4 regions of the Marinomonas posidonica IVIA-Po-181 genome follow, and region 4 is predicted to be linked to each of the others. Evidence: predicted binding sites of a transcription regulator. Region 4 holds the regulator's gene; each other region holds the start of a gene.
What was found. The regulator sigma-54, encoded in region 4, starts transcription at its own class of promoters, with help from an activator protein. The targets are predictions, from matches to a motif close to TGGCACNNNNNTTGCTNT.
Positions count from the first base shown of each region.

Region 1: the regulator sigma-54 is predicted to act here: its motif matches at 6,391-6,408, upstream of MAR181_RS03490 (ammonium transporter).
Region 2: the regulator sigma-54 is predicted to act here: its motif matches at 3,981-3,998, upstream of MAR181_RS17650 (amino acid ABC transporter substrate-binding protein).
Region 3: the regulator sigma-54 is predicted to act here: its motif matches at 5,159-5,176, upstream of flgB (flagellar basal body rod protein FlgB).

Region 1 covers NC_015559.1:759,561-767,395, reverse strand. The annotation lists gene clpB (ATP-dependent chaperone ClpB) at 1-2,177, opposite strand, end outside; gene pgeF (peptidoglycan editing factor PgeF) at 2,299-3,036, opposite strand; gene rluD (23S rRNA pseudouridine(1911/1915/1917) synthase RluD) at 3,093-4,076, opposite strand; gene MAR181_RS03505 (outer membrane protein assembly factor BamD) at 4,237-5,079, shown strand; gene MAR181_RS03500 (glutathione S-transferase) at 5,086-5,763, opposite strand; gene MAR181_RS03495 (cold-shock protein) at 5,872-6,084, opposite strand; gene MAR181_RS03490 (ammonium transporter) at 6,524-7,735, shown strand.
Region 2 covers NC_015559.1:3,819,621-3,827,455, reverse strand. The annotation lists gene MAR181_RS17665 (amino acid ABC transporter ATP-binding protein) at 1-456, opposite strand, end outside; gene MAR181_RS17660 (amino acid ABC transporter permease) at 479-1,579, opposite strand; gene MAR181_RS17655 (amino acid ABC transporter permease) at 1,590-2,765, opposite strand; gene MAR181_RS17650 (amino acid ABC transporter substrate-binding protein) at 2,874-3,896, opposite strand; gene lrp (leucine-responsive transcriptional regulator Lrp) at 4,438-4,914, shown strand; gene recG (ATP-dependent DNA helicase RecG) at 4,918-6,999, opposite strand; gene MAR181_RS17635 (hydrogen peroxide-inducible genes activator) at 7,013-7,835, opposite strand, start outside.
Region 3 covers NC_015559.1:3,101,662-3,109,496, forward strand. The annotation lists gene MAR181_RS14225 (flagellar basal body L-ring protein FlgH) at 1-110, opposite strand, end outside; gene flgG (flagellar basal-body rod protein FlgG) at 126-911, opposite strand; gene flgF (flagellar basal-body rod protein FlgF) at 977-1,720, opposite strand; gene MAR181_RS14240 (flagellar hook-basal body complex protein) at 1,851-3,548, opposite strand; gene MAR181_RS14245 (flagellar hook assembly protein FlgD) at 3,561-4,265, opposite strand; gene flgC (flagellar basal body rod protein FlgC) at 4,276-4,725, opposite strand; gene flgB (flagellar basal body rod protein FlgB) at 4,731-5,123, opposite strand; gene MAR181_RS14260 (CheR family methyltransferase) at 5,322-6,158, opposite strand; gene MAR181_RS14265 (chemotaxis protein CheV) at 6,216-7,145, opposite strand; gene flgA (flagellar basal body P-ring formation chaperone FlgA) at 7,282-7,835, shown strand, end outside.
Region 4 covers NC_015559.1:2,146,458-2,154,292, reverse strand. The annotation lists gene yjgA (ribosome biogenesis factor YjgA) at 1-83, opposite strand, end outside; gene mgtE (magnesium transporter) at 90-1,439, opposite strand; gene MAR181_RS10110 (HPr family phosphocarrier protein) at 1,446-1,715, opposite strand; gene ptsN (PTS IIA-like nitrogen regulatory protein PtsN) at 1,726-2,175, opposite strand; gene MAR181_RS10100 (RNA polymerase factor sigma-54) at 2,192-3,682, opposite strand; gene lptB (LPS export ABC transporter ATP-binding protein) at 3,758-4,483, opposite strand; gene lptA (lipopolysaccharide transport periplasmic protein LptA) at 4,487-4,993, opposite strand; gene lptC (LPS export ABC transporter periplasmic protein LptC) at 4,977-5,555, opposite strand; gene MAR181_RS10080 (calcium/sodium antiporter) at 5,555-6,535, opposite strand; gene MAR181_RS10075 (ABC transporter ATP-binding protein) at 6,684-7,478, shown strand; gene mlaE (lipid asymmetry maintenance ABC transporter permease subunit MlaE) at 7,475-7,835, shown strand, end outside.

The DNA of each region.
Region 1 (7,835 bases), 1.4 Mb from region 4:
ATCAGATCGGATCCCAGATTCGACGTCATCACGATTACCGTATTTCTAAAGTCCACGGTACGACCTTGCCCATCTGTCAGGCGTCCATCGTCCAATACCTGCAATAGAATATTAAACACATCCGGATGCGCCTTCTCGACCTCATCAAGCAACAACACAGAGTAAGGACGTCGTCTAACGGCTTCGGTTAGATATCCACCCTCTTCATAACCAACATACCCTGGCGGCGCACCAATCAAACGCGCAACAGAATGCTTTTCCATGAACTCCGACATATCCACTCGCACCATCGCCTGCTCAGTATCAAACAAGAACTTGGCTAAGGATTTACATAACTCGGTTTTACCAACACCTGTGGGCCCTAAAAAGAGGAAAGAGCCATTTGGCTTGTTAGGGTCAGCCAAACCAGAGCGAGACCTCCTCACCGCATTAGAGACAGCAGAAACCGCTTCATTTTGCCCCATCACGGATTCATGCAATGCCTCCTCCATACGCAATAGCTTATCGCGCTCACCTTCCAGCATTTTATCCACTGGAATCCCTGTCCAGCGAGAGACGACAGTAGCGATCTCTTCTTCAGAAACATGTCGCTTCAATAGGCGAGTTTCCGTGTTTTCTTCCTCTTGACCAGCCTTTTCAATTTCCGCTTCCAACATTGGAATAACACCGTATTGCAATTCAGACATTTTCGCTAAATTACCATTTCGGCGCGCCTCTTCCATTTCATGCCTAACGCTTTCCAGCTCTTCTTTCAGCTTTTGTGCACCATGTACGGCTGCTTTCTCTGCATTCCAAATCTCGTCCAAGTCAGAAAACTCTTTTTGCAAGCGATCTATCTCACTGCCCAATTCATCCAAGCGTAATTTAGAAGCTTTATCCTTTTCTTTTTTAAGCGCCTCTTTCTCAATTTTTAATTGAATAAGCCGGCGCTCTAAGCGATCCATGTCTTCTGGTTTAGAGTCCATTTCCATACGAATGCGGCTAGCGGCCTCATCGATCAAATCAATGGCCTTATCTGGCAGCTGTCTATCCGTAATATAACGTTGAGACAATTTCGCCGACGCTATGATGGCCGAATCCGTAATATCAACACCATGGTGTACTTCATAACGCTCTTTTAAACCACGCAAAATCGCAATGGAATCCAGCACACTTGGCTCATCCACTAATACCTTTTGAAAACGCCTTTCAAGTGCGGCATCTTTCTCAATATACTGACGATATTCATCCAGTGTCGTCGCACCAACACAGTGAAGTTCACCTCTCGCCAAAGCGGGTTTCAACATATTACCTGCATCCATTGACCCCTCAGACTTACCTGTACCAACCATGGTATGAATCTCATCAATGAATAAGATCACTTGCCCTTCTTGCTTAGACAGCTCATTCAACAATGCTTTTAGCCTTTCCTCAAACTCTCCTCGATATTTGGCTCCGGCGATTAACGCCCCCATATCCAAAGACAACACACGTTTTTTCTTTAGTCCTTCTGGCACTTCACCATTGATAATACGCTGAGCTAAACCTTCTACAATAGCGGTTTTACCCACACCTGGCTCACCTATTAATACGGGGTTGTTCTTACGGCGGCGCTGCAAGACCTGTATCGTGCGACGAATTTCATCATCACGGCCAATAACCGGATCCAAACGCCCTTCAGCCGCCCTTGCTGTCAAATCAACAGTATACTTATCTAGAGCCTGACGACTTTCCTCAGCATCAGGGTCATTTACTGAATCACCGCCGCGAATACTGTCAATTACGCTTAAAATATCCGCCTTAGTCACACCCGTATGGTTAAGGCTTTTCGCTAAATCATCTTTGCCATCAAACATGGCCAGCAAAACAAGCTCTGAAGAGATATATTGATCTTTACGTTTCTGCGCCTCTTTATCCGCTAGGTTCAATAAACGACCCAGTTCAGATGACATTTGCACATTACCATCATGATCTTGTATTTTCGGCAAACGAGTAAGAAGCTCCGTTAACCCCTCACGAAACTTAACAACAGGAATCCCTGACTGCTGCAAAATAGGACGAACACCACCGCCTTGCTGATCAATCAGTGCGATCATTAAATGCAGAGGCTCAATATAAGAATGGTCTTGCCCAAGCGCTACAGATTGAGCGTCAGAAAGAGCCAACTGTAATTTGCTTGTTAATCGGTCGATACGCATAATCTGACATCCTTCAAATAAATAAGGTCAAATAGTTCATTTAAGGACTTAATGGTTATCAAAAAACACTTTTCAAGATGTGGGTGTCATTTTTTTGACACCTATCAATAAAGTGCCATCTTTATGCCTCAATCCACACAACAGAAGCCATTCGTCCTGTCTGACCATCACGTCGATAAGAAAAAAATCGCTCTTCATCGGTATAAGTACAATAATCGCCACCGTATACATGCTCAACCCCAACCGCTTTCAGGCGCTGTCGAGCCAAGGTATACAAATCCGCTAACCACTTTCCTTCTGCGGATGGCTTAAACGCCACATGAGCACTGGTTTCTTTCAAACAAAAGGCCTCATATACTTCTTGTCCCACTTCAAAAGCACTTGGGCCAATAGCTGGCCCTAACCAAGCCATTACCTGCTCTGGATCATCAAACTTAGCCAGTGTGGATTCCAAAATACCAGCACATAAACCACGCCAACCGGCGTGTGCCACGGCCACCTGATGACCTTTTGAATCACAAAAAAAGACAGGCAGACAGTCCGCCGTTAACACAGCACACACTTGCCCAATAGAGTTAGAGTAGGCCGCATCTGCGGCATCAATCTGTTCATTTGTCGGTAAGGCAATTACCTGAGTGCCGTGCACTTGGTTCAGCCAAACAACACTCTCAGGCATATTTATTTGCTGAGCAAACCGCCCTCGATTGGTCACCACAGCTTGTGGTTCATCACCAACATGAGCCCCTAAATTTAAAGTATTGAATGGTGACTGACTCACGCCTCCCAATCGAGTGGAAACAAACCCTTTAACAGAAGGTGGCGCAGGCCAATTTGGCGAAATATAAGAAGCCCCTGACATAGAAAAACTCCCATCATGTCATAATAAAAAAGCAGCCTAAGCTGCTTTATTTTAATTTAATAATATTCCGAGTCCTCACTGCCGGACTCTTGCATGTCACGCTTTAGAGCATCCAGCAAGTGCTGCATATCATCCGGTAGATCAATTTCCCATTCCATCCATTCTCCCGTAGTAGGATGAGCCAACTCTAGTTTTTTTGCATGTAGAGCCTGACGACGGAAATCTCTTAATGCTTCCTGCAACTCAGGCGAGCAAGCCTTAGGCATTTTTAAACGACCACCGTATTGCGGGTCACCCACTAAAGGATATTGGATGTGAGCCATGTGTACACGAATTTGGTGCGTACGACCCGTTTCCAGCTTCAAACGAATATGTGTGTGATTTTTATAACGATTGACGAGACGGTAATGTGTCACAGCGTCTTTGCCATTGACTGGCTCAACCGCTTGCTTTTGACGGTTATGAGGATGACGACCAATCGGCTCATCAACAATCCCACCACCTGTCATCACACCAATGCTAATGGCCTCATATTCTCGCCCCATACTGCGCTCCTGCAGCTGAGCAACCAAATCGGTTTGCGCTACAAGCGTTTTAGCAACGACCATTAAACCTGTGGTTTCTTTATCAAGACGGTGGACAATTCCAGCCCTTGGAACATGCGCTGTTTCTGGTGCATGATGAAGTATGGCGTTCATTAAAGTGCCATCACGATTGCCGACCGCAGGATGAACCACCAAACCTGCTGGCTTATTGATGATCATAATGTCTTCGTCTTCGTAGACAATATCAAGATCCATTTCTTGTGCCTGATGCTCTTCTTGCGCTTCAATTTCAACATTCAGACTGATGGTTTCGCCGCCGAAAAGTTTCTCTTTTGCTTTCATTGGCTGACCATCAACTTGGATGACCCCTTCTTTTATCCAAGCCTGAATACGAGAACGAGAATAGTCACTAAATAAATCCGTGGCAATCTGATCAAATCGACTTCCTCCCAAATCAAACGGAACTTGGGCTTCTTTTACTATGCGCTCTGCCATACAATACACTTTAACTAATTGTTTTCAGTCCATCCCAATGTAAATATGATGTCTGAAAGTGAATAAAAATGTGTAGCACCTTGCACCAAGTTAGGTTTCGCAATATAACGCTACGAACGCCAAACAAGGCCAATCAACTACATCAAGGTTTTGATTATACATGGGATTTTACCACTCATTACTCCGATTCACAGGAATAGTCGGTTTTTCTTTATTGACTGTTGCTTGCTCTAGCCAAAAAGTACAAGAACCTGACCTGCCAGAACGCGTTTATTATGATAAAGCACAGCAAGCATTGTCTGAAAACCTCCCTTCTACCGCCATTAAACATCTAAAAGATTTGGATTCTCGCTACCCTTTTGGCAAATTCAGCACACGCGCTGAGTTGGACTTAATCTATGCCCAAATAGAAGCAGGGGAATTTATTGCGGCTCATGCCACGGCGGAACGATTTATAAAAAACCATCCGGATAATGATTCGATTGATTATGCCTATTACATGAGAGCCTTGGCTACGTACAAAGGAGCCGAAAGTCTGCTTTCACGCTACTTAGGTATGGACCCTAGCGAACGAGACTCAAAAGAACTCACTAAAGCCTTTAACGAACTAGCTGATTTCTCTGCTCGTTACCCAGAAAGCCAATATGCGCCTGATGCTAAAGCCAGAATGTACTTCTTAAGAGAAATGGTTTCCCGCCATGAATTGCAAGTTGCGCATTATTACATGAAGCGTAAGGCACCTATCTCCGCCTTACGTCGTGCCCAAGAAGTATTACAACATTATCCAAGCACTAACTCTGTAGAAGAAGCCCTAGCCATTACCATCCAAGCCTATCAAGACCTTTCGCAAGAAAAGTTAGCAAAACTAAACCTTAATATCTTAAAATCCAACTTTCCTAACTCTGAATACTTAAACGATCAAGGAAACTTCATTCGTTTTAAACTACCTAATGATGCAGATCCTGGCTTTTGGTACTGGGTTTCATTTGGTTTAATTGATTAATATACATTAATCAAATTTGCCTTCTTGGCAAAATGGGAACAGGATATCAAGCTGACCATTTTGCCAAGAAGCTAGCTTTTTCATAATTACCTCAGTAAAAAATTCATCACTCACAAAGCAATCAAGCCATAATTTCAAACTATCGTATTCAGAATTTTCAAACCAATCTTTATTGACATTAGAAAACTGCCTAATAAAAGGGAAAATGGCAATGTCAGCAAGACTCATATCATCCCCTAATAAATATTTACGTTGATTTAGCCGCTTGTTCAAACGTTTAATAAACACTTCTGCCCTTTGTCGATAATCAAACTCTGTTCCATCTGGGTAACGGTCAGCATATTTATAACGATCTAACCAATGCTTAAAGCGATTATCGTTATAGGAAATCCAAGTACTCACTTTTGCCTGCTTTACACTTGAGCTTGGCCAAAGTGACTCAATAAGCTCTTTTTTATCGGTCTGTTTCAAAGCCCAAAACATAATATCCAAACTTTCAGGATAACGCTTACCTTGCTCGTCCAACATCTGAGGCACAGTCGCTCTTCCTCCTAACGACGTTAAAGCCATGGGCTTCGATTTCAAGTCGACTTCACGAAGAGACACTACGCAGTCAAGCAAGGCCAGCGTATATCGTGCCCTAATGGCATAGGGACAACGTCTAAAGGAATACAATATAGGCATCAAAAAAAATACACCAATTAGTCAAAAAAAAACCATGTTGTCTAAAGCATCCTATCAGAATACCTTAGGCAACATGGTTTCGTATTTTATAATGACAAATTATGTCAATTATACAATCGTAACGTTTTCTGCTTGAGGGCCTTTTTGACCTTGAGTTACCTCAAAAGTTACTTGTTGTCCTTCAAGCAAAGTTTTACGGCCTGTGCCATTGATTGCTCTGAAATGAACAAACACATCAGCACCACCATCACGTTCAATAAAACCAAACCCTTTCTCGTCGTTAAACCATTTAACAACACCAGAAACCAACTGATCTGACATAATAACCTCGTTATTATAAATAATATCCATTAAATAATACGATTGTTCCATAATTTTAAGAAACAACTTAATGTTAAGTTTACATAAGATAATAATTATCTTAATAAAAGTAACAATCAACAGATAGTATGATGTTCAAAAAAAAATAGAAAGCAATTCGAATACAAGTATTGTTAAAAAAAGTAAACTTCCTTTACATTCATCGCCAATAGACCTACCACCTTCTTTAAACCTCATTTCAAAGCAGAAACAAACACCCCCCACATTAGGGCGCAAACAAAAGAAAGCACCAATTAGATGCAAAAATGGAACAAATATTGCTTAAAAACTTCCTAAATCAAGTATTTGTTATTATTTCGGCCACATAAAGCCTCAATACAATGCAAAACAACAACAACGAACCCCATTTTGGGGCAAAAAAACACACAGGAGACCACTTGTGACACCCTCAAACAGTGCAGTTGAAACTCTGATATCAAGTTCGAATACACTTTTCATATTACTCGGCGCCATTATGGTGTTTGCTATGCACGCAGGCTTCGCTTTTTTAGAAGTGGGAACTGTGCGTCATAAAAACCAAGTAAACGCTCTAGTGAAAATCATGACCGACTTTGCCATATCCGCATTGGTCTATTTTTTCGTTGGTTATCAAATTGCTTACGGGGTGAGTTTTTTTGATAGTGCCAGCGTCTTATCTCAGAACAATGGCTACGCGCTAGTGAAATTCTTCTTTTTAATGACTTTCGCTGCTGCTATTCCCGCCATTATCTCAGGAGGAGTCGCTGAGCGTGCTAAGTTTTATCCTATGTTAATCTCTGCTGCTCTTATTGTTGGTATTGCTTATCCATTTTTTGAAGGGTTAGTCTGGAATGGTAACTACGGTTTTCAAGCTTGGCTTGAGCAGTCTTTTGGTGCCCCTTTCCATGACTTTGCAGGATCTGTGGTAGTTCATGCTTTTGGTGGCTGGGTGGCCCTAGCTGCAATTATATTATTAGGTACACGTAATGGTCGTTTCAAACAAGGGAAATTGGTCGCCTTTGCGCCATCTAATATCCCTTTCCTTGCTTTAGGAGCCTGGATTCTGTGTATAGGCTGGTTTGGTTTTAATGTTATGTCAGCACAAACGCTAGATGGTATTAGCGGCTTAGTGGCGGTGAACTCACTAATGGCAATGGTCGGTGGGACATTGGCTGCAATGATTTTTGGCAAAAATGACCCAGGCTTTATACACAATGGTCCTTTAGCAGGTCTTGTGGCCATTTGTGCTGGTTCCGACATCATGCACCCTATCGGAGCACTGGCGACTGGAGTCGTCGCTGGTGCAATCTTCACTTTCCTATTCACCTTCATCCAACAAAAACTAAAACATACTGACGATGTCTTAGGAGTTTGGCCTTTGCACGGTGTATGTGGACTTTGGGGCGGCATCGCCGCTGGCATTTTCGGCCTTGAGCAATTCGGTGGTTTAGGTGGCGTAAGCTTTTATACACAAATCATAGGCAGTGTGATTGGTGCCATAGTTGCCTTGATCAGTGGCCTAATCGTATATGGCGCAATTAAATCCATCAGTGGTTTACGTCTTTCAGAGGAAGATGAATTTAACGGAGCTGACCTTGCCATTCATAAAATAGGTTCTATTGGCAAAGAGTAATATGAAACACTGAATACACATAATGAAGAAGTAAAAAGCCAGTTCATTTGGGCTTTTTACTTCTCTCTCCAACAAAGCTCGCTATACTAAACTTTTTGAG
Region 2 (7,835 bases), 1.7 Mb from region 4:
GCCTGGATACTTTAAGGCTTGGTTAGCGATTTTCACACGTTCCAAGTAATGCATGGCCATTTCTTCGGCTTGTTTCTTCGGCATTTTACGAACCCAGATTGGTGCCAAGGTTAGGTTCTCTAGAATGCTCAAATGCGGGAACAAATTGAAGTGTTGGAACACCATACCAACGTCCTTACGGATCGCTTCGATGTTCTTCAAGTTGTCGTTCATTTCGACGCCATCGACTAGAATCGTACCTTTCTGGTGTTCTTCCAAGCGGTTTATGCAACGTGTCATGGTGGACTTGCCTGAACCAGAAGGCCCACAAACAACGATACGCTCGCCTTTCTTTATGCTGAAGTTGATGTTTTTTAGTACGTGAAAGTCACCGTACCATTTATTAACATCATTAAACTCGATAATTGCTTCTTCGCCCTGCGCTAGTTGGGCACGGGCCATATTGGTATTTGTCATTATAAAGACCTCAAATTCTTAACTAATTTCGCTTGTGCCCAGTTTCTAATTTACGCTCGATTCTCATACTGTAGCGAGACATGCCAAAACATGCAGCCCAATAAATAAAACCGGCAAAGGCATATCCTTCAATGGTCATTCCGAGCCAGTTAGCATCATGAGTTGCGGCTTGGATACGACCGAGTAGATCAAACATTCCCACAATGTAAACCAGTGTGGTGTCTTTAAATAAACCAATGAATGTGTTGACGATTCCTGGAATGACTAATTTTAATGCTTGCGGCAAGATGACCAAGATCATCGACTGCCAGTAAGTTAATCCCATCGCATCAGCGGCTTCATATTGACCTTTCGGGATAGCTTGTAAGCCACCACGAATAACTTCGGCCATATAGGCTGCTGAGAACAAGGTAATACCGATCAGAACTCGTAATAACTTGTTGAAGTTCATACCTTCAGGCAAGAACAGAGGAATCATTACGGATGCCATAAACAGGATGGTAATCAGCGGCACCGCTCGAATCGTTTCAATGAAGACGATACAAACCGACTTTGCTATTGGCATTTTGGATTGACGACCAAGCGCCAACAAAACCCCAAGAGGAAAGGAAGCCACAATGCCGACGACGCCTAACAGAGTGGTTAAGAACAAGCCACCCCACAAAGACGTTTCAACGACTTCTAGACCAAATACGCCACCTGAAAACAGGAAGTAAGCAATAACAGGATAAACCACCAAAATCACTAGGGATAAGTATAGTTTATTCACTGTTTTAACAGCGTATGTACCTAATAGAATCACCAATAGAATCAAGGTTAAGTTAATGCGCCATGTTTCTTCTGATGGGTACAGTCCATACATAAACTGTTCAAAATAGACCCCAACGAATGCCCAGCAAGCACCGTCACCAGTACAGTCGGCTTTTGATGCACCCGAAAAGGTTGCTCCGACAATGCCCCATTCGATAACGGGTGGGATCAGCAAATATAAAATATAAAAGCTAAACAGGGTTAAAAATACGTTCAGTGGGGACGACAATAAATTGTGACGAACCCACGCCACCGCACCAACAGAATTCACTGGTGGTGGAAGGCTTGGTGATGGTTTGAATTCAATAGCCATGTTCTTCCTCCTAGCGCTCTATTAGTGACATTTTTTTGTTATACCAGTTCATAAACATTGAGATAGATAAGCTCAATGTACCGTAAACCAACATACATAGACCGATGTTCTCAATGGCTTGACCTGTTTGGTTCAGCGTCGTACCCATAACAACAGCTACCAATTCAGGGTAAGCGATAGCCGCACCCAATGATGAGTTTTTCGCTAAGTTTAGAAATTGGCTAGTAAGAGGTGGAATAATCACTCGCAATGCTTGAGGCAAGACAATTAAGCGCTGCGTTAGGCTGTCTTTTAGGCCTAAAGAACGCGCCGCTTCGGTTTGTCCCCAGTTTACGGACAATATGCCTGCACGAACGATCTCAGCAATGAAGGCGCCTGTATAAGTAGACAGTGCCACTAATACCGCCACAAACTCGGGTGGAAGAACCATGCCCCCTGTGACGTTAAAACGACTCTTTTGTGGCAGGTCAAACTCAATAGGGAATCCAGAAACCACTAATGCTAGGAAGGTAATTCCTATGATGGTGCCGAAAGACGCCCAATAAGCTGGAAACCAGAGTCCTGTTCTGGTTTGACGCTTTTTAGCCCAAACAACCAAAGCAATGGATGCAATGATGGATAGGATAAAACCTGCGATCACAATGCCAAACCCGTCTTGGGTGATTGGGTTGGGAGAATAGATACCACGTTTGTTTAAGAAGAAATCACCAAAAATGATGCTGTTCTTAGGTATAGGCAAGGTTGCTAGAACCGCAAAATACCAGAAAAACATTTGTAGCAATAAAGGGATATTACGTAATGTTTCAACGTAAACTGTTGCTAATCGTGCGACCAACCAGTTATTAGAAAGACGGGCTAAGCCCATCACAACACCAATAATAGTCGCCAACGCGATCCCCATTAAAGAGATTACAACGGTATTAATCAGAGCAACAACAAATGCTCTTCCGTAGGTGTTGGCCTCGGTATACTCAATTAGGTGAATAAGAACGGGAAATCCAGCTGGTTGATTTAAAAATGCAAAACCAGTCGAAATACCTTGATTTGCCAGGTTGGCTTGTAAGTTAGTAAATAAGTAATAACCTACGAAAACCACCACGGCTAGAAGCACAACTTGAAAAATGAGGGCTCGATTGCCTGCATCATTCAAAAAATTTTTAATACTTGAACTATTTTTATCGCTCATCTTGTTTCAGGCAGTTGAAATGCTCGTCAGATGTGTAAGGAAGGGGGGAGAAATCCAGCGACTCCTATGAGTCGCTGGATAAATACCCGAAGCAAGTCGCTTTAGGTATTAACGTACTGGTGGCGCGTACATAACACCACCTTCAGTCCATAGATTGTTAATACCACGTGGAAGACCGACAGGTGTATTTGGCCCTACGTTACGCTCAAACACTTCACCGTAGTTACCTACTTCAGCGATGATGTTGTAAGCCCAATCAGCCCCAAGTCCTAGAGACTCACCCATGTTACCTTCAGCGCCTAGTAGACGACGGATACCTGGATCGTTTGACTCAGACTTGATTTTAGCAACGTTTTTAGAGCTGATGCCCATTTCTTCAGCGTTTACCTGAACGAACATAGCCCAAGTTACGATGTCTTTCCATTGGTTGTCGCCGTGACGAACAACAGGACCTAGAGGCTCTTTAGAGATCGTTTCTGCAAGGATAACGTGAGCGCTTGGATCCGCAAGTTTAGAACGGTGAGCCGCAAGACCTGATTTATCTGTTGTGAAAACGTCACAACGACCAGAAGCGTATGCTGCTAGTGCTTCGTCCGCTTTCTGTACGATAACAGGAACATAGTTCATTTTATGCTTACGGAAGAAATCCGCCATGTTCAATTCAGTGGTTGTACCTTGTTCAGTACAAACGGTTGCACCGTCAAGATCCAGAGCAGATTCAACGCCTAGATCTTTACGAGCCATGAAACCTTGACCGTCATAGAAGTTTACCGCAGTAAAATCTAGACCTAGAGACGTATCACGAGTGTAAGTCCAAGTCGTGTTACGAGACAGCATGTCAATCTCGCCAGACTGAAGGGCAGTGAAACGTTCTTTTGCAGAAAGAGGAGTGAATTTAACGGCTTGTGCATCACCAAAGATGGCAGCAGCAGTAGCGCGACAAGCATCAACGTCGATACCTGTCCAGTTACCGTTTACATCTGCATTAGAGAAACCAGGAACACCTTGGCTCACACCACATTGGATGAAGCCTTTTGCTTTTACGTCATCTAAGGTAGCAGCGGCTGCACCAGTGCTGATTGTTGCAGCAATAGCAGCAGTAGACAGTAATTTACCTACATTGGATTTCATTATATTGAGCCTCCCAGGCGATTTTATATGTATGTTGTAATTTTGCAGAATTTCGATAGATTCAATTTGAAATCTATGGTTTTAGAAGCAAAGTTGATGCCAACATTCAATTATTCTTGTTGTCTTACATATGCAGACGATTCCTCTAAAGGATCATCACATGCCCCTATAGAATTACTCTTTTGGGTCATAGTCAAGAATAAAATATTAAAAACATGGCTTAATGTACTTATTTATTGCACTTTGTTTGACGATAAATGGTCTAGTTGAAGAAGATGGTCTAATTTAGTTAGATAATATTTAGTTTAAATAAAACAAGACGTTAAGCTTTAGGATGTTTTTCATTTTGCTCTTTTTTAGGGCGTATTGATAATTCTTTAGTCCATATTTGTGCGTGCATATGTTCGACGCTTTGTTTTGGTGCTTTTTTTGTGAAAACAAAGTCCATACAAAATATAATGGATAAAGCGCTTTCCCAAAATTACCCTCTACATGGTAAACTTAGCGATTCTTAGATGTTTAGTAAGGAGATCCATATCAAATGGATAACTCAACAAAACCACTTGATCGATTGGACAAAAAAATTCTACGTGAGTTACAAATAAACGGTCGTTTATCCAATGTGGAGTTGGCGAGTCGTGTTGGTTTGAGTGCGACTCCTTGCTTGGAACGTGTTCGTCGATTGGAGCGAAATGGCTATATTACTGGCTATTGCGCTCTGGTCAATCCGAAAAAAGTGGATGCGGGTTTATTGGTGTTTGTTGAGATCAGACTGAAAACCACTTCCCCTGAAGGCTTTAATGAATTCAAAACCGCTGTTTCTGAAATCCCAGAAATTTTAGAGTGTCACTTGATTGCAGGGGATTTTGAATATTTATTGAAAGCACGTGTATCGAATATGGACTCTTATCGATTGTTACTGGGTGAAACCTTGCTGACCTTACCTCATGTGCGTGAGTCTCGAACTTATGTGGCGATGGAAGAAGTGAAGAGCACCACGGTCGTCAATATCCCTTAAACGTCAGACATTTAAATATTGGTCATGATTCGGCAGCCATCTGCTTAATAAAGGTGGTATGTGATCAGGGAAGTTCTGATGCAATAATCCTGCGGCACGTTGCACATCGTCTAACAAGGCTTTATCTCTCTGCAAATCGGCTACTTTGAACTCCCATAAACCTGTTTGTCGGGTGCCTAAAAGCTCTCCTGGCCCTCTTAGCTCTAAATCCTTTTCCGCGATTTTGAAACCATCACTGGTTTCTCTCATAGTCGATAAGCGTGCTTTACCCTGTTGTCCAAGAGGGGCTTTGTAGAGCAGGACGCAATGACTGGCAGCTTGTCCTCGTCCAACACGGCCTCGCAATTGATGCAGCTGAGCCAAACCGAGGCGTTCTGGATTTTCAATAACCATCAAGCTGGCATTTGGTACGTCCACACCCACTTCAATAACGGTGGTGGCGACGAGCAGTTGAATTTCGCCTGCTTTAAATTGCGCCATAATATCGGCTTTTTCTTGTGCTTTTAAGCGACCATGAACTAGACCAATGCGCAAACCAAACAACTGCTCTTGCAATAGCAAAGCAGTATCTTCGGCGGCTTGGCATTGTAGGGCTTCGGACTCTTCAATTAAAGTACATACCCAGTAAGCCTGTTTGCCCTCCTGACAGGCGCTTTTTACTCGTTCAATCACTTCTTGGCGACGTTGATCCGACACGACTATGGTGTTGACGGGCGTGCGACCAGGCGGGAGTTCATCGATAATAGAACAATCCAAATCGGCATAAGCTGACATGGCCAGTGTCCGAGGAATGGGCGTCGCTGTCATGATGAGCTGGTGAGGCTGAACGCCTTGTTTCATGCCTTTTTCTCGCAAGGCCATGCGTTGATGTACCCCGAATCTATGCTGTTCATCTATGATGGCCAGCGCTAAACGGTCAAACTCAACGGTTTCTTGAAATAACGCGTGGGTACCGACCACAATCTGTGCTTGCCCTGAGGCAATGAGCTTGAGCTCTTGTTCTCGGGTTTTGCCCTTGAGTTTGCCGGTCATCCAAGCGACCTGTAAGCCGAGTGGCTGAAACCACTGAGTGAAGTTCGCATAATGTTGCTCAGCAAGAATTTCAGTTGGCGCCATCACGGCCACTTGGTAACCGGCTTGCACTACAGCCGCCGCCGCTAGGGCTGCTACGAGTGTTTTACCTGACCCCACGTCGCCTTGTACAAGACGTAGCATGGGGTGCCCCGTCGATAAATCCTTAAGGATTTCACTGAATACGCGCTGCTGGGCTTGAGTGGGCGTGAAAGGTAATTGTGCTAACAGTTGTTCGCTAAGCGCCCCAGCCTCGGAGACTTTGACACTCTTGTCTTGTTTGGCTTTTACCCGCTTACCAATTAAAGATAACTGATGTGCCATTAACTCTTCGAACGACAATCGATATTGTGCAGGATGATGTCCTTGCTTGAGCGATTCCAGATCTGCATCTCGTGACGGATGATGCAGAAATTGAATGGCCTCATTCAGAGAAGGTAAACTAAATTGGTTACGCAGCTCGTCAGGTAACCATTCTTGCAAGTTGTAAGGTGTAAGCCGCTCTAATGCTTGTTCACATAGTTGCCGAATTTTGGTTTGGGTCAAACCTTCCGTCAGTGGGTAAATAGGCGTTAGTTGAGACGATTCTAGAGGCGCGGCATTCTCTTCAATCAGTTTATATTCAGGGTGGTACATTTCAAAACCGGCACTCCCACGACGAATTTCGCCAAAACAGCGTACTCGATTACCGGATTCCAGCTGCTTTTTTTGCGCGGCTGAAAAGTGAAAGAAGCGGAGACAGACACTGCCAGAGTGATCTTTGAGGCGACATAATAAACTGCGCCTCTTGCCCATTTTGACTTCGCAGCTTATGACTTGGCCTTCAATGACCGCTTCGTCACCAAACCCAAGTTGCCCAATGGGCACAATCCGGGTCCTATCTTGATAGCGAATGGGAAGATGGAAGAGCAAATCCTGTACGGTATGAAGATGCATTTTAGCGAGTTTCTCCGCCATTGCCTCTCCCACGCCTTTTAATTCTCGGACATCCTGTGTGTCTAATCCATCTATCATCTTACTATACTGCTTATAAATCGAGTTGTTTGCAGGCGTCGCGAATGGACTGACTGACCGACTCAATGGCTTTAGGGCGAGGAAAGCTGGCGCGCCACGCTAAGGCAACTGTTCGCTTTGGAACCGGGTCAGCAAAGGGTCGTACTGCCAGCATAGTGTGGTCAATGTTGGTCACGGCCGATTTTGGCAATACCGTCACCCCAAGCCCAGAGGACACCATATAACGAATAGTTTCTAATGAACTGCCATTTACCACAGTACGGCCATTATTGACGTCATTGTCCGTTAAAAGGGGGCAGGCTTCTAATACTTGTTCGCTAAAACAGTGCCCTTTACCCAGCAAGAGAAGGTTGTCGCTAGAGAGCTGATCGGTATTAATGCTGTCTAATTGTGTCCAAGAATGGTTTTTCGGCATGAGGACTACGAACTCTTCCTCATAAATAGGTTGAGTCACGACGTCTGGCTCCTGGAAAGGCAAGGCGACGATAATGGCATCCAGTTCGCCATTGCGAAGTTTAGGGCGCAGGTTTTCGGTCAGATCTTCTTCTATGATAAGCGGCATACCAGACGTGATATGTCTCAAGGATGGGATCATCACTGGAAACAAATAGGGTGCGATGGTGTAAATTGCACCGACTTTAAGTGGCCCGGTCAGCTGGTTCTTGCCTGCATTGGCTAACTCTTTGATCATGTTCGCTTGATCCAACACTCGCTTGGCTTGAGTGATGATTTGTTCGCCTACTGGGGTGATGTATACGGAGCTTTTACTGCGTTCAAAGATGGCTGTACCGAGCTCTTCTTCCAGTTTCTTAACGGCGACGCTCAGAGTTGGTTGT
Region 3 (7,835 bases), 960 kb from region 4:
GCCGCACCCGCCGCGGCGGCATTCGCAACGGCCTGCTGATCGATGTCCCAAGTTAAACAGCCTGTTAAGCAGAAACTGAGTGAGGCCAACAGAAAAAGTTTTATCTTCATTCTTAATTACTCTTGTTATAACTGCTGAATCGCAAAGCTCATCATGCCATCAGCAGAGGCGATGACTTTCGAATTCATCTCATAAGCTCGCTGTGTCGTAATCATGTTCACAAGCTCTTCAATCGAATTCACATTGGATGCTTCCAACATACCTTGACCCAAAGTTCCCAGAGAATCCTCTCCCGGCGCGCCCACAATTGGTGGCCCACTGGCATTGGTTTCAGTGAAAATATTCTGACCTGCTGCGCCTAAACCAGTTGGGTTAATAAAGCCCGCTATATTGATCGCCCCTACTTCTTGAGGGTCAGCCTCCCCACTCATTCTCACAGAAACCACACCATCATCCGACACAATAATTTCTATCGCATTAGGATCAATTTGAATGCCAGGTTCTAACACCATACCACCTGAGGTCGATATGAGCCCCTCACTGTTCAGCTGGAAGCTACCATCGCGAGTGTACGCAACGGTGCCATCAGGTTGTAAAACTTGAAAAAAACCCTTGCCTTGGATAGCAATGTCTAATTGTCTATCCGTCATGTTGTAATCGCCATTAGAAAAGTCTTTCTGCGTCGCACCGACTTTTACCCCCGTCCCTAATTGCAACCCAGATGGCAATTCAGCATTTTGAGCACTTAAGCCACCCGGAGCTCGAACCGTTTTATACATTAGGTCTTCAAAGACAGCTCGATCTTTTTTAAAGGCGGTAGTCGATACGTTTGCCAAGTTGTTGGCAACCGTATTCAATTGTTTGTCCATTGCGCTTAAGCCAGTTTTACTTACCCATAATGCCGAATTCATAACCGCTCCATTCTTTCTGTCAATCTATGCTTACTATTGGTATGCACGCTTAAATGTCATCTTTGTTAAGCGGTACGTTGTAATATTCGTGCCGATGAATTGGCATTCTCTCTTACCGTATCCATCATTTTTACATTCATTTCGAAACGTCGTGCCAAATTCATAATGTGCGTCATTTCCTCAACAGCATTCACATTACTGCCTTCAATAAAACCACTAACTAATTGCACATTTAAATCGGCCTCTAAAAACTGGCCATCTCGAGTATGGATCAAACCGTCTTGCCCCTTACGAAGATTCTGAGGGTCTGGATTGACCAACTTAATCTGGTTAATCACCGCCACTTCATTTGCGGCTCCACCTTGAGGAACAACTGAAATAGAGCCATCGGCCATAATATTGATATTATCGACAGGCGGAAGAAAAATTGGTCCACCAACACCAGCTACTGGCAAACCTCGTCCTGTTACCAGTTGCCCTGCGGCATTTATTTGCAAATCACCAGCACGGGTATAAGCCTCTTGCCCCATCTCATCGTAGACCGTCATAAAACCATCACCGCTAATGGCCACATCCAAATTACGATCCGTTTGAATCATGTCACCTTGTGTGTATCGCGTCGCTGGGTTCTCTGTCATCGCATACACACGACTGGGGTAATAGTCCCCATATACTTGCATTGAACGCGCCTGCTCAAAATCTGATCGAAAGCCCGTCGTATTCACATTGGCTAAATTATTCGCATGAATTGCTTGAGCATTCATGGTCTGAACACCACCGCTCATTGCCAAATATAATGCTTTATCCATTGCCCACTCCAAACAAAAATCAGGTTATCTAGATAAGGCTCTTACAAGATTCATACCAACTTAAAAAAGGCACAAAAAAAAGCCGAAGCAAACAAACTGCTTCGGCCATAAAACTTCTCTCTCCAGAAAATTAACGAAGGTTAATGATCGTCTGCGTGACAGTATTTTCTGTTTCTAATGTTTTACTGTTCGCTTGGTAATTACGCTGTGCCTCAATAAGAGAGACCAGTTCAGACGTCAGATCAACGTTAGATTCTTCTAACGCCCCCCCTTGGATTTTCCCTAATGTTCCACTGTTTGGACGACCAATATCAGCGGCACCAGATCCTTTACTCGCCAACCATGACGTATGCCCAGACGGTATCAAACCGTCTGTACTATCGAAAGAGGCTAAAGCAATCTGGCCAAGTGTTGCCGTTTGTTGGTTAGTATAACTGGCAACTAGGAAACCATCGCTATCAAAAGACACCCCTTGCAGCTCACCAGCCGAAAAGCCATCCTGCTCAAAGGTATCAGAATTTTCTAAAGCAAATTGAGTCGAACCCACTAAATCCAGTGGCGCAATTTTACCGCGATTAGTTGGATCCAAGCCGACAATTTCAAGGTTAATAGGTTGAGCCACTTCAAAAGGCGGCAAACCACGGTAAGCCCCCATTAAATTACCCGCTGCATCAAAACTTACAGCCGTGTCCTTTTCTAAAAAACGAGTATCTTCACCCGTCAGAGGATCTTTAAATGTCTCTTCACCATCAACCGTGATTCTCATCTCATAGGTATTATTTTCACCTTGCTTAATAAAGTAATAACCCATCGTATGAGGTTCACCTAAGGAGTCATAAATACTTCGAGTATTACCATAGGTATAGGTTTCAGGACTTAACGGATCAAACGCTTCACGTGCTACAGAGCTAGGATCTCGCACATTAGTTGCTTCAAGCGTCGACGTTAAGGCCATCCCACCCAAGGTTCCAGTCACAGTAATCGGAGCTTTCGTTCCTGCCTCAATGTCAGTAACGCCTGGATTAGCCGCTCCCAGGTAGAGCAACTCAAAAGGCGCTTCATTGATACCATCACCATTGAAATCTTCACCCGCTTCAGCCGAGTTATAGGTCGCATAGGTTTCACCAAGGAAAGCCGCGCCCGTATCATCAGTGATATTACCGTCTACAGTGGCGTGCACTCGATAGGTATTTGGTAACTCACTTTTCGCATAATAATAGGTAACGATGTGGGTATTACCTTCAGCGTCTGCCACACCCTGTGTTTGGGTATAATTGTAAGTATCAGGATTAAGTGGATCGAAATCTTCCTTTATGAACGGCGGCACATCGTCACTGTTAGAGTTAAGATTGACCTGCAACTCCATTTCCGTAGTCGCTTCAGGAGAAATACGATCGGTCGGAATCTTCAAATCATCCAAGTTACCACCCACCACACCTTCCACGGCATTAAAGCCTTGAACATGACTACCAGTATTGGTTACTAGGAAACCGTTTTCGTCTAATTTGAAGTTACCTGCTCGTGTATAGGATTGGGCAATCCCAGCATCCAAAACAAAAAAGCCACTACCATCAATCGCGAGGTCTAAATTGTTGTCTGTGTAAGACAGGTTACCTGGTGAAAACTCTTGCGCCACCTTACTCACGCTCACACCGGAACCAATGCTATTACCACTACCCGCACCTAATACACTGGTATTGTATAGGTCATCAAATTCAATTCTCGATTTCTTAAAGCCCGTGGTATCAGCGTTGGCAATATTATTACCTGTAACACCTAAATAATCAGCCGAGGCTTTAATGCCAGACAGTGCAGTATTAAATCCCATAACGCTCTCCAGTTACCCTAAGATTTCTAATTCATTGGTTAATTTAATCTTGCCGTGATTTTCAACGTTCAAGATCGTGCCATCTTCACCATTAATAGTGACTCCTTGAATCCGAGTCGGGACTCGAGTTGACATCGACGATGTCTCACCCTGAGCATTGGTTGAAGTGGCGGCAAAACGATATTCACCAGACGGCAAAGAATTACCTTCATCGTCTAACTTATCCCAACTGAACTCACCCGTATCCAATGGTGCCGTTCTGACCAGGCTGTTGTTTGAATCATAGATTTTCAGGACCGCGCTCTTAGACGATTCAGGCACAACGGCTTTCACCACTAAAGGGTCTACACCATCAGTCATCTTCGCCTTATCACCATCCATCAAAATTGATTTACCAACCAAGGTGGATGCACTCAATGCCTGATTCGACGTTAACGATGTCGCCATGGTTTCCAGTTGATCCGAAATACTGGTCAATCTTTCCAATGAACTGAACTGCGACATTTGTGCCACCATATCGTTCGCATCTTGAGGCGCAGTTGGGTCTTGCCCTTTCAACTGCTCAATATAGAGCTTTAAAAAGACATTCTGGTCAGCTAACGCGCCTTCTTCCGGCTTCACTTCTGGTTTTTCGATACCGGCTTTCGATTTTGCCGCCTCGGTACCGTATTGTGAAATCAGCCCACCAAGCCCATTTTTATCAGATATATTTGCCATCTATCTGCTCCTAAGATTGCCCAAGCGTCAGCATTTTTTGCATCATGCTTTTTGCAGAGTTCATAATTTCCACGTTCGTTTGAAATGATCTGGAAGCCGACATCATGTCCGCCATCTCTTCCATTGGATTAACATTTGGATAAAAAACGTAACCCTCTTCATTCGCCATTGGATGATCTGGTTCGTAGCGAGGTTGCAGCGGCGCATCAGATTCCACTATCGCCTGAACTTGCACGCCAACGCCAGCGCCCGTCTCATCCAGTTTAGTATTTTGCCAACCGCGATCACGCATGCTGTTATTCATCATTTGAGAAAACACTGGCTTGCGAGCACGGTAAGTCTGATCCGCTGAACTGGCCGCACTGTCGACGTTTGCCATATTACTGGCAATGGTATTCAAACGAACCGTTTGAGCGCTCATTGCCGAGCCAGAAATGGTAAAGATATTACTTAAAGACATCGTCATTAATTCCCAGTCAGCGCTTTTCTCATGCCACTGATCTTACGATCCAGAAACATGAAGCTTGTATCAAATTGCATCGAGTTCTGCGCATATTCTGCCTGCTCTCTCTGCATGTCTACGGTATTCCCATCTAATGAAGGCTGCTCTGGATTGCGATAAAGCAAATCACCCGAAACATCACTTTCTGCTGCGTGAGCAAAATGTCGATCATTGGTACCTTGTAATTGCAGTCGCTTCATTTCATCACTAAAAGCTGCATCAAAACTAACGTCTCGTGCTTTATAGTTTGGAGTATCTGCATTCGCGATATTGTTCGCCAATATCGCCGCACGAGCACTACGAAATTCTAATGCTTTATCATGTCCAGCAAAGGCACCTGCAAAGGAAATCGCCATTTAACCCTCAAACAAAAAATCAAAGATAATCTTATATAGCAATTATGATGCCAAAAAAAATATTCATATTTTTCAATTGGTTATATCCATCATTTTCTAAAACGGCAAAAAGCGGCAACTTAAAAGATAGGCTATAAAAACAAAAAAAGCCCATCCTAAGGTCTAAGATGGGCTTTTCATATTCCAATGAAAGAAGGTCTAACGCGGCTTGGCTTTATAGACAATCCCAGGATGACATTGCACTATTTCAAAATAATCTGACAACCCACTCAAGGCTTCAGAACCGCCAAGAAATAAATACCCACCTGGTTTAAGGGAGGCATGCATTCTTCGTAAAATATCCTGCTTCAAATCCACCGTAAAATAAATGAGCACATTGCGGCAAAAAATCACATCAAATTTTCCCAATCCGGCAAACGAATCAATCAAATTCAGATACTTAAAATCCACACGAGAACTCAGGTGACTTTTAATCTTCCAAGTCGAATCATCTAATTTATCAAAGTAGCGACCTTGTAAGTCTGGTCCTAAACCACGAGCAATCGCCAAACTATCATACTCACCCTGTTTTGCGTGCTGCAAAATATTGGTACAAATGTCTGTCGCAACAATCCTTTCCCCAGGTTTCAATACGCCAGGGCGAGCATTCTTAAACTCTTCAATGACCATACTAATGGAATAAGGCTCTTGACCTGTTGATGAAGCCGCAGACCAAATACGCAAGGGAGCCCCCGTCATTTCTGGCAGGACTTTCTCACGAAGGATGGTAAAAGGATGTGTATCGCGAAACCATAAGGTCTCGTTAGTGGTCATCGCGTTGATGACTTCTTCCTTTAGCTTAGCATTCATTGGTCTATCAAGCGCGTCTACCAACTGCTCTATTTTAGAAAAATTTTCTCTTTCTAAAATCTTACCTAATCGGCTTGCCACCAAATATTGCTTATTATCACTTAAAGATATTCCACACACTTTCTGTAGATATTCCCTAAAGCGACCATAGCCAGCTGGGGTGATTGTGTTTGTACTGCTGAGCATTAAAACTCCATAATAAGCAGACTAAAGGACGAGCTCAGCTCGTCCCAATCCATTACGTTACTCAGATTGCACTTGTACTGTTTCAATCGCCAAACGTGCCAGCTCATCCGGCTGGAACTTGGCCAAGAAACCATCTGCACCTACTTTCTTCACCATGGCTTCGTTAAAGACACCACTTAAGGAAGTGTGTAGAAGAATGAATAAATCCTGCAATCGACTGTCATTTCGAATCGCTGTTGTTAAGGTGTAACCATCCATTTCTGGCATTTCAATATCCGAAATCACCATAGAAAATTCTTCTGTTACATCTTTACCTTCAGCGACCAAATTCTGTAAAAACTCAAGTGCTTCTCGACCATCGCATAAAACCGTGGTTGCAAAACCAACTTGTTCCATACAACGTTTGATTTGTTTTCGAGCAACTGATGAATCATCCACAATAAGAATGTGATGTTTTTTCGCATTCTCTTGTGTCCCCGAATCCACAATACCTTCTGAGATATCTTGTCGCATTGGCGCCACTTCAGAAAGAATTTGCTCCACATCAATGATCTCCACCATCTCTTTGTCAACCTGACAAACCGCCGTCAAATAATTATCATTTGATAGGCCTTTTGGTGGTGGCTGAATATCACTCCAGTTCATATTCACAATACGTTCAACACCACGTACCAAGAATCCTTGAATACGACGGTTATATTCCGTAATGATCACAAAGCACTGGCTGATGTTTTCTATTGGACTTGCCCCCGTTGCCAAACCCAAATCCAATATTGGAATGGTTCCACCACGAATGTGTGCAACACCACGAACCACAGGTGAACTATGAGGCATAGTGGTAAGTTTAGGACACTGAAGAACTTCCTTTACTTTAAAGACATTGATGCCGTAAATTTGCTTACCATTCAAGCGAAACAGCAACAACTCAAGTCTATTTTCCCCGACCAGCTGTGTACGTTGATTGACAGTATCTAAAACCCCAGCCATATACGCCTCCAAAATGTATAAACTGCATAATGAGGTAACCCCTCAAAATTGTTAAAATGCATTCACCAATGATAGAGTGAATATCAACAATTTACTAACTTATTCATAACGAAATCATAAACAAAGAGTGTTCATCATGCGAATCTCAAGGCTTTTAATAGCCTTTATTTGTCTTCAACCCCACTTTACTTACGCTCAGGCGCTTGAAGAAATAGTTAATCGCTTCATTAGTCAAGTGGAAATTCCTCGCTTGTCCGAGGTTTATCCCCACGCAACCATAACCATAAAACTGAACAATCTTGCATCTCTAAATTACCTACCTGATTGCAAAGACAATCAAATTAGCATTCAAAATCAACGACCAGAAGCTCGAAAACGAACCAACTATGAAATCAGTTGCCCTGATCCAGTTTGGAAGTCCTATCTGCCCGCCATTCAATCAATCAGCATTCCAGCCATTCGTGCCATCACACCGATCAATCGCGGTCAAATTATCTCTCAATCTAATACCGACACGGGTGAAGTGGATATAGCAGACCTAAGAGGCCAAGTTTATACTCAACAAAAACCACCCTATGGACTGATCGCTTCCCGCAACATTCGTCTCAACACCTTCATCACGGATAATTTAACGCGTCTTCCCACCCTAATAAAAAAAGGTGACGCCATTCAAATCACAGCCAGTAGTGG
Region 4 (7,835 bases):
TGCAAGGCTTCCATTTCGCGCTTGATCTGAGTTTTGCTCTTAGGGATGTCTTCTTCGTTTTCGAATTGATCAAAATCTGTCATGGGAACCTATACAAGAAAAATAGTCGCGAGTCCGAGGAAAGATAAGAATCCAACCACATCGGTCACGGTAGTCAAAATTACACTGCCCGCTAAAGCGGGATCGATACCAATCTTTTTTAAGAAGATTGGTAATAATGTACCTGTTGTTGCAGCAAACAATAGATTAATAATGGTCGCGCCTGCAATGATATAGGCAATCTTTACGTTGTCAAACCAGATGGCCGTTAATGCTGCGATAACACTGGCCCAGAGTAGGCCGTTAATCATGCCCACAATCAATTCTCGATTGAGTAGCCATTTGGCATTGGTCGAGCCAATTTGATTGAGGGCGATGCCGCGAATGACCAAGGTGAGCACCTGAGATCCGGCTATGCCGCCCATGCTGGCGACAATTGGCATTAAAATCGCTAGGGCAACCACTTGGTCTAGGGTGTTCTGGAATAGGCCTATAACATAAGAGGCGATAAAAGCAGTAATAAGATTTATGCCAAGCCAAACAGCACGTCGTTTGGTGGTTTTCAAAATGGGAGAGAAGGTATCTTCATCATCGTCGAGGCCCGCCATACTTAACATAGAGTGTTCAGCTTCATCGCGAATAACGTCGACCACGTCATCAATGGTAATACGACCTAATAGTTTCTTGCTGTCGCCATCAATAACAGGGGCAGACACTAAGTCCATCTTCTCAAACAATTGAGCGACTTCACTGGCTGGGGTGTCGGCATTAATAACGGTGCAGTCGGTGTCCATAATATCGCGTACTGTGTTTTCAGGATCACTGACTAACAATTTGGTCAGTGTTAAGGTGCCTAGAAGGCGATCAGAGCGACTGACAACAAGTAGGTTGTCTGTCATGTCTGGAAGGCTAGAGTGGCGACGTAAGTAGCGGAACACAATATCAACTGTAATGTTGGGTCGAATGGTGATGGTATCCGTGTTCATCAAACCGCCAGCAGAATCTTCAGAGTAGCTTAATAGTGCTTCTACTCGGGTTCTGTCCTGGGCGGTCATGGAGGACAGAACTTCTTTTACAATCGTTTCTGGTAAGTGTTGTAATAAATCGGCTAGGTCATCACTTTCAAAATGTTCGGATACAGCAACCAATCGTTCTGTATCCATTTCTTTCATGAACTGTACACCAATGTCTTCCGTTAGATATTGGAGTACTTCACCTTCATTATTAGAATCGATTAGCTCCCAAAGAAGTTTTCGTTCTTTTGGTGGGGAGGATTCAAGTAAGCGTGCGACGTCTTGTGCTGGCAGTGCACCGTTAAGCAAATATCTGATCTGCATCGTGGCACCAGACTCGAGGGACTCCGATACCGTTTGCAGATGACTTAACGTTTTTTCTGACATCGAGTATTACTCGTCTTCGCCAAAACGATTGTTAATTAATTCAACGACGGCTTTAATTGCGTCTTCTTCGTCTTCACCATTGGTTTTGATGAGAATTTCAGTGCCTTTTCCAGCGGCTAACATCATCATGGCCATGATGCTTTTACCATCAACATTACGGCCTTCTTTTTCAATGGTGATGTCGCAAGAGAAGCGAGAAGTGGTTTCAACGAGCTTGCCAGCGGCGCGAGCATGCAGACCAAGCTTGTTAATGATGGTGATGGTTTCTTCCTGCATGCTGTGCTCCTTAAATTAATGATTCAAAGCTGATATATAAGTCTTCATTACTCTGTGCGGCACGCAGCTTGGCTAAAGCGTCTGGTGACTGAGCTAATTCAGCAATTTGTGCCAAGGTAGATAAATGATGATCGCATTCATTCGGAGGTACGATGAGGGCAAAAATCAAATCCACAGGCTGTTTATCAATTGAATCAAAGTCGATAGGTGTTTGTAACGACATCACCACGATCGCAGTATGATTGGCGGATTCCAAGCGACAATGAGGAATGGCAATGCCATTACCAATGCCTGTACTGCCTAATTTTTCACGGCCTAATAACGCGTCATACACAGCTTCATTGTCGCAGTGCAAGCGATTGGAGGTGATCTCGGCTAAGCTTTCTAGAACGCGCTTTTTGCTGACAATGTCTTGTTTGGCAAGTACGAGTTCGGCTTTTACTAGTGAGTTTAATGGCATGATAACTTTATACCTGTTAAATCAATCTTTTACGTTCATTTGAAGGAGGGATGTTCATCGCCTCTCGATATTTTGCAACGGTTCGTCGTGCAACTTGAATGCCTTGATCGGCTAAAATGGTGGCCAATTTGTTATCGCTTAACGGTTTTTTAGCAGGTTCATCGGCGACCAACTTTTTAATCATAGCTCGAATCGCGGTGGAAGAACATTCGCCACCAGAAGCGGTGTTTACATGGCTGGAGAAGAAGAATTTCAGCTCAAAAATGCCTTTTGGTGTGTGCATATATTTTTGCGTGGTGACACGTGAGATCGTTGATTCGTGCATCCCAACTTCTTCCGCAACATCATGAAGAACCATGGGTTTCATGGCTTCTTCACCTAATTCAAAGAAATCAATTTGTCGACTGACAATGCAGCTAGCGACTTTTAACAGTGTTTCATTACGGCTTTGTAAACTCTTCATGAACCATTTGGCTTCTTGTAGAGAGTTTTTAATATAGCTGACATCTTCTGCCGTTGACGCGGTATTTGCCATGGCAGAGTAGGTTTCATTGATTTTAATAGGTGGTAAAGCGTCGTTATTTAACTCAACCTGCCAGGTGCCGTTGCGTTTTTTGACTGAAACATCAGGAATCACATAATCCGTATCGTCTTCATCGATGGCGGAGCCAGGTCGAGGGTTAAGTTGTTGGATTAGATGAATGACTTCTTTTAACGCTTCGTCTTTTAGCTTGGTTTTGCGACTTAGTTGGACAAAGTCTCGGCTGCCTAAAAGAGGTAGATAATGGCTAATCAGATTTTGTGTGCTTTTATAAAGAGGGTGATCCTGAAACGCTTCAAATTGAACCAGTAGGCAATCGCGTAGGTCGGTTGAGCATACGCCAATAGGATCAAACCTTTGTAATCTGTGTTGTACGGCGTGAATCTCATCTAGCTCGAGCTCTTCAAGGTCCAAGCTTAAAGATTCTAAAATGTCTTCTAGCGTGGTGCTTAAATACCCATCGGGTTGAACACAATCCACAATAGCGTAAGCAATTTCCAGGTCTCGATCGGACATGTGAGTGAGGTTCAATTGCCAGATCAAATGGTCTTGAATGCTTTCAGCCGGGGCGTTGCGGCTTTCGAAGTCCATTTCATTGTCAAAACTATTGGAATCACTGACCGCCGCAGAACTTTGATAAGTGTCATCCCAATTACTATCAATGGAGAGTTCTTCAGGGATGCTTTCTGTCCACTCGGATTCTAAACGTGCTTCTTCGCCTGATTCATTATCATTGAGATTGTTGTCCTTATTGGTTTCGGTGTCCGTTTTTGCTTCAATGCTAGTGGGAAGTTCAGGCGATGTGGTTTCGTCATCGTCTAGCTCGAGTAATGGATTAGATTCAAGAAATTCGTGAATTTCCTGCTTTAAATCCAGCGTCGAAAGCTGCAGCAAGCGAATGGCTTGCTGCAGTTGTGGGGTCATGGTTAATTGTTGACCGAGCTTTAGCTGTAAAGACTGCTTCATGGAGCAACTCTGTCTGTTTTATTAAATTGGAACGAGTTATGCATACTACTCCCTTTCTACAACAATGATAAGGGGTTACAGGCGGAAGTCGTCGCCTAAATAGACTTTTTTCACTTGTTCGTTATTGATAATGTCGCTGGCTTCACCAGAGGCAATGATATAACCGTTGCCTACGATATAGGCTTTATCGCAAATGTCCAAGGTTTCTCGAACATTGTGATCGGTAATTAAAACGCCAATGCCGCTGTCCTGTAAATGTTTAATAATGAGTTTGATATCACCCACAGAAATAGGATCGACACCAGCAAAAGGTTCATCTAATAAGATGAACTTAGGATTCATAGCAAGGGCTCTGGCGATTTCAACTCGTCGACGTTCGCCACCCGATAGTGCCATTCCCAGGTTTTTGCGAATGTGGGTAATGTGAAATTCTTCCAGCAGAGATTCCAGTCTTTCTTTTTGTTGGGCTTTGGTTAGGCCTTTACGAGTTTCTAAGATGGCTGAAATATTGTCTTCGACTGACATTTTTCTAAAGATTGACGCTTCTTGCGGTAAGTAACCAACCCCTTTTTGAGCGCGAACATGCATGGCGTCTTGAGTGATGTCTTGATCGTCAATGAAAATCCCACCGGCATCGTTCGCGACCATGCCGACAATCATATAAAAACAGGTGGTTTTACCTGCTCCATTTGGTCCTAATAGTCCAACCGCTTGCCCTGATTCAACGGCAATGGAGACATCTTTTACCACGGGTCTTTTTTTGTAACTTTTGGCTAGGTTTTTTGCTTCTAGTCTTGCCATGAATTATTTTGCCTTGGCTGCTTGTGGTTTTAAGGTCATGGAAACTCGACCTTTGTCTTTTTTCTCGGCAGTGAAGGTGCCGTCTTGGATCATGTAGAGAATGTAATCAGCTGAGATCGAGTTTTGCATGCGGCTTAAATAGCCATCCCCTATGATCTCAAGCTTGTTCTCGTCCGTCGCATAATGAATTTCATTGCCTTTGCTGATGACAATGTTACCACTCCAATCCACTTGCTGACTGAATTTTGCCGGCTTGCCTGAGGCCTCAAGGCTGCTGAATTGTTGTGTTTCTGGATTGCTAGTGACTTTTAAGTATTGGGCTTGGATTTCAATGGATCCTTGCTTAACGAACACGTTGCCCTTGTAGATAGCTTGGCCTGTATTTTGATCAAAAGATGCTTCATCCGCTTGAATTTCTAATGGCTTTTCAATGTCATTAGGGAGAGCAAAGGTGTATTGGCTTATTGCGAGTAGGGTGATTAAACCTGTGGTTTTAGTGAATCGTTTCATAATTTCCTCGTACAGATCCCGTCATAATGACTTCTTCTGAATTGATATAGGTCGTAATGGTGCCCGCGGAAGTCTTACCTTGAGTCGATGTAAGGGTCGCATTTCCTTGGCTAGTTAATGATTTGTCTTGATCTAAATAATGAATTGCATCGGCGTTCAATAAAATGTCTTCAGATTGTTGGTACTTTTTGACGGCTTCCGCGTTATTGGTCAGTAAAATGTCATTGCTGCCATCTTCTATAATGCCTTGCTGGGCTTCTGCGTGCCAACTGCTATCGGTCGAGTAGCGATCGACATTGGGCTGTTCTAAAAGCGTTTTGGCGGCTTGAATATAATGAAGTGTTTGTTTGGCATGGATGGCTTCGATTAATTTCCCCTGAGCATCAAATCGTTGGGCTTTAACGTCGGTAATGAAATAGTCAGGTGTGCTGCTAAGAGACTCTGTCGCCACTAGGTTTACCTTGGGGGTCGTTTGATACCAAAACAAAGCAACTGCGATGATGGCGAAGGCTGCCATCAAAATCGCGACGCGAAAGGATTTGTTAGGATGTTGCGAAGACATTAAATTGGTCCACTAATACTAAGTATGAATAAGTATAAGGCGTAAGAGGCCAGTAGGGGTAGACCTACCCATCTTGGAATGCTGGTATTTTTGGCTTTTTTGAAGAGAATAATAGCGATTACCAGTGCTAAAGTTAGACCAAGAGTCCAAGGGTAATCACGAGTAAGGACGTTGTGATCAATGATGCCTGGTGCAATGAGGGCGGGTAATGGCAATACGGTTGCTAGGTTGAAAATGTTCGAGCCTAGAATATTACCGATGGCGATATCATGATGGCCTTTTCTAACGCTACTGATTGAAGCGGCTAGTTCAGGCAGGCTGGTGCCAATGGCAACAATGGTTAACCCAATGATTAATTCGCTGACGCCAAGTTGAGTCGCAATTCCAATTGCTCCCCACACAAGTAATTTAGAACTGCCAATTAAAACAGTCAATCCTATTATCGCAATGAATAATGATTTACCGACGGGGCTGCCATCGTCTTCTGGTAATTCCTCTGTCAATTCACTGGATAGGTCTTTGCTGCCACGTAATAGAATGAAAAGTATGGCGATAAACGCCGTGATTAAAAGAATGCCATCCCAAATGCCTAAAAACTGGTCGTAAATTAAAATACCGCTTAGAAGGGTTATGCCGAGTACTAATGGAGCTTCTTTTGTGGACAAGCCTGGTGCGATGGGAATGGCTGAAAACAACAAGCTGGCTCCCAGTACAAGCGCAATATTGGCAATATTGGAACCGAGTACGTTGCCAACCGCAATTTCTGGAGCTTGGTCAAGTGCGGCAATAGTGGAGACCACCATTTCTGGAGCGGAAGTGCCAAGGGCGACAAGAGTAATACCGATAATGATTGGGCTAACATTCATTTTCTCGGCAACCAGAGCAGAATGTTCGATGAATTTGTCAGAGCTAAGAACTAATAGAATCAACCCAGCAATCAGGGCTACAGAAAACAACAACATGATGAAGGTATTACTCATAATTTCAGGAGCTACCATTTAAAGAGGTTTGGCGTTTAAATTCAAGGCTTGACCTAGGAAACAAATTGTATTTAAGAATGTGAGATTTTATTTTTAAAAATGCAATGATAGTATCAGTCGATATTCGCTAGGGAATAAGGGTGTATTAGTGGTTGATGCTTACATAGAAGTTCATGATCTTAGTTTTTATAGGGGAGACAGAGCCATTTATGAAAATGTCTCTTTGACTATCCCGAAAGGCAAGGTAACAGCCGTAATGGGCCCAAGTGGTACAGGTAAGACGACACTGTTAAGGTTGATTGCCGCTCAGTTGTTTCCCGATCTGGGGCGTATTCTGGTGGCTGGGCAGGATGTACACAGTTTATCGAGAAAAGACTTGTACAAAATTCGCAAGAAAATGGGAATGCTGTTTCAAAGTGGCGCTTTGTTTAGTGATATGTCGGTGGCTGAGAATATTGCTTTTCCATTAGAAGAGCATACTCAGCTGGGCCGAACAGAAATTGATGCAATTGTGCTTGAAAAACTGCACAGTGTTGGGTTACGTGGCGCGGCAAATTTGATGCCTTCGGAGCTCTCTGGTGGTATGGCTCGAAGAGTGGCGCTTGCAAGAGCGATTGCTTTGGACCCTGATTTGGTAATGTATGATGAACCTTTTACAGGGCAAGATCCTATTTCCAAAGGCGTGCTAGTGAAATTGATACGTCAATTGAATGATGCGGCTAACATTACCTCTGTTTTGGTGTCACATGATGTAGAAGAATCCTTATCCATTGCAGATCACGTGTGTATCCTGGCAGGGGGGCACTTAATTGCAGAAGGTCCACCAGAGCAAATTCAAGCCTCCACCGATCCGCAGGTTATGCAATTTCTTCGAGGAGAACCTGATGGTCCCGTGCCCTTCCACTACCCAGAAACGTCAGAAAGCCAAGGAGTATCCCAATGAATATGTTAATGGGCTTGGGGGCTTGGTTTTTAAACTGGCTTGAAGCGGTTGGTCGTGCTGGAATATTTCTAGCTCAGAGTGTTTTGCGCATACCAGTACGTTTTAAAGAATCGGTTCGACTTTTAGTCAACCAGCTGTATGCGGTTGGTGTGTTGTCCTTGGTGATCGTAGTCGTGTCGGGTGCCTTTATTGGTATGGTCTTGGCGTTGCAAGGTTATAGTATTTTATCAAAGTTTGGTTCTGAAGAAGCGGTGGGGCAGTTGCTAGCCTTGTCCTTGTTACGAGAGTTGGCACCTGTGGTTACCGCTTTATTATTTGCTGGTCGAGCTGGTTCCTCTTTGACGGCCGAAATTGGTT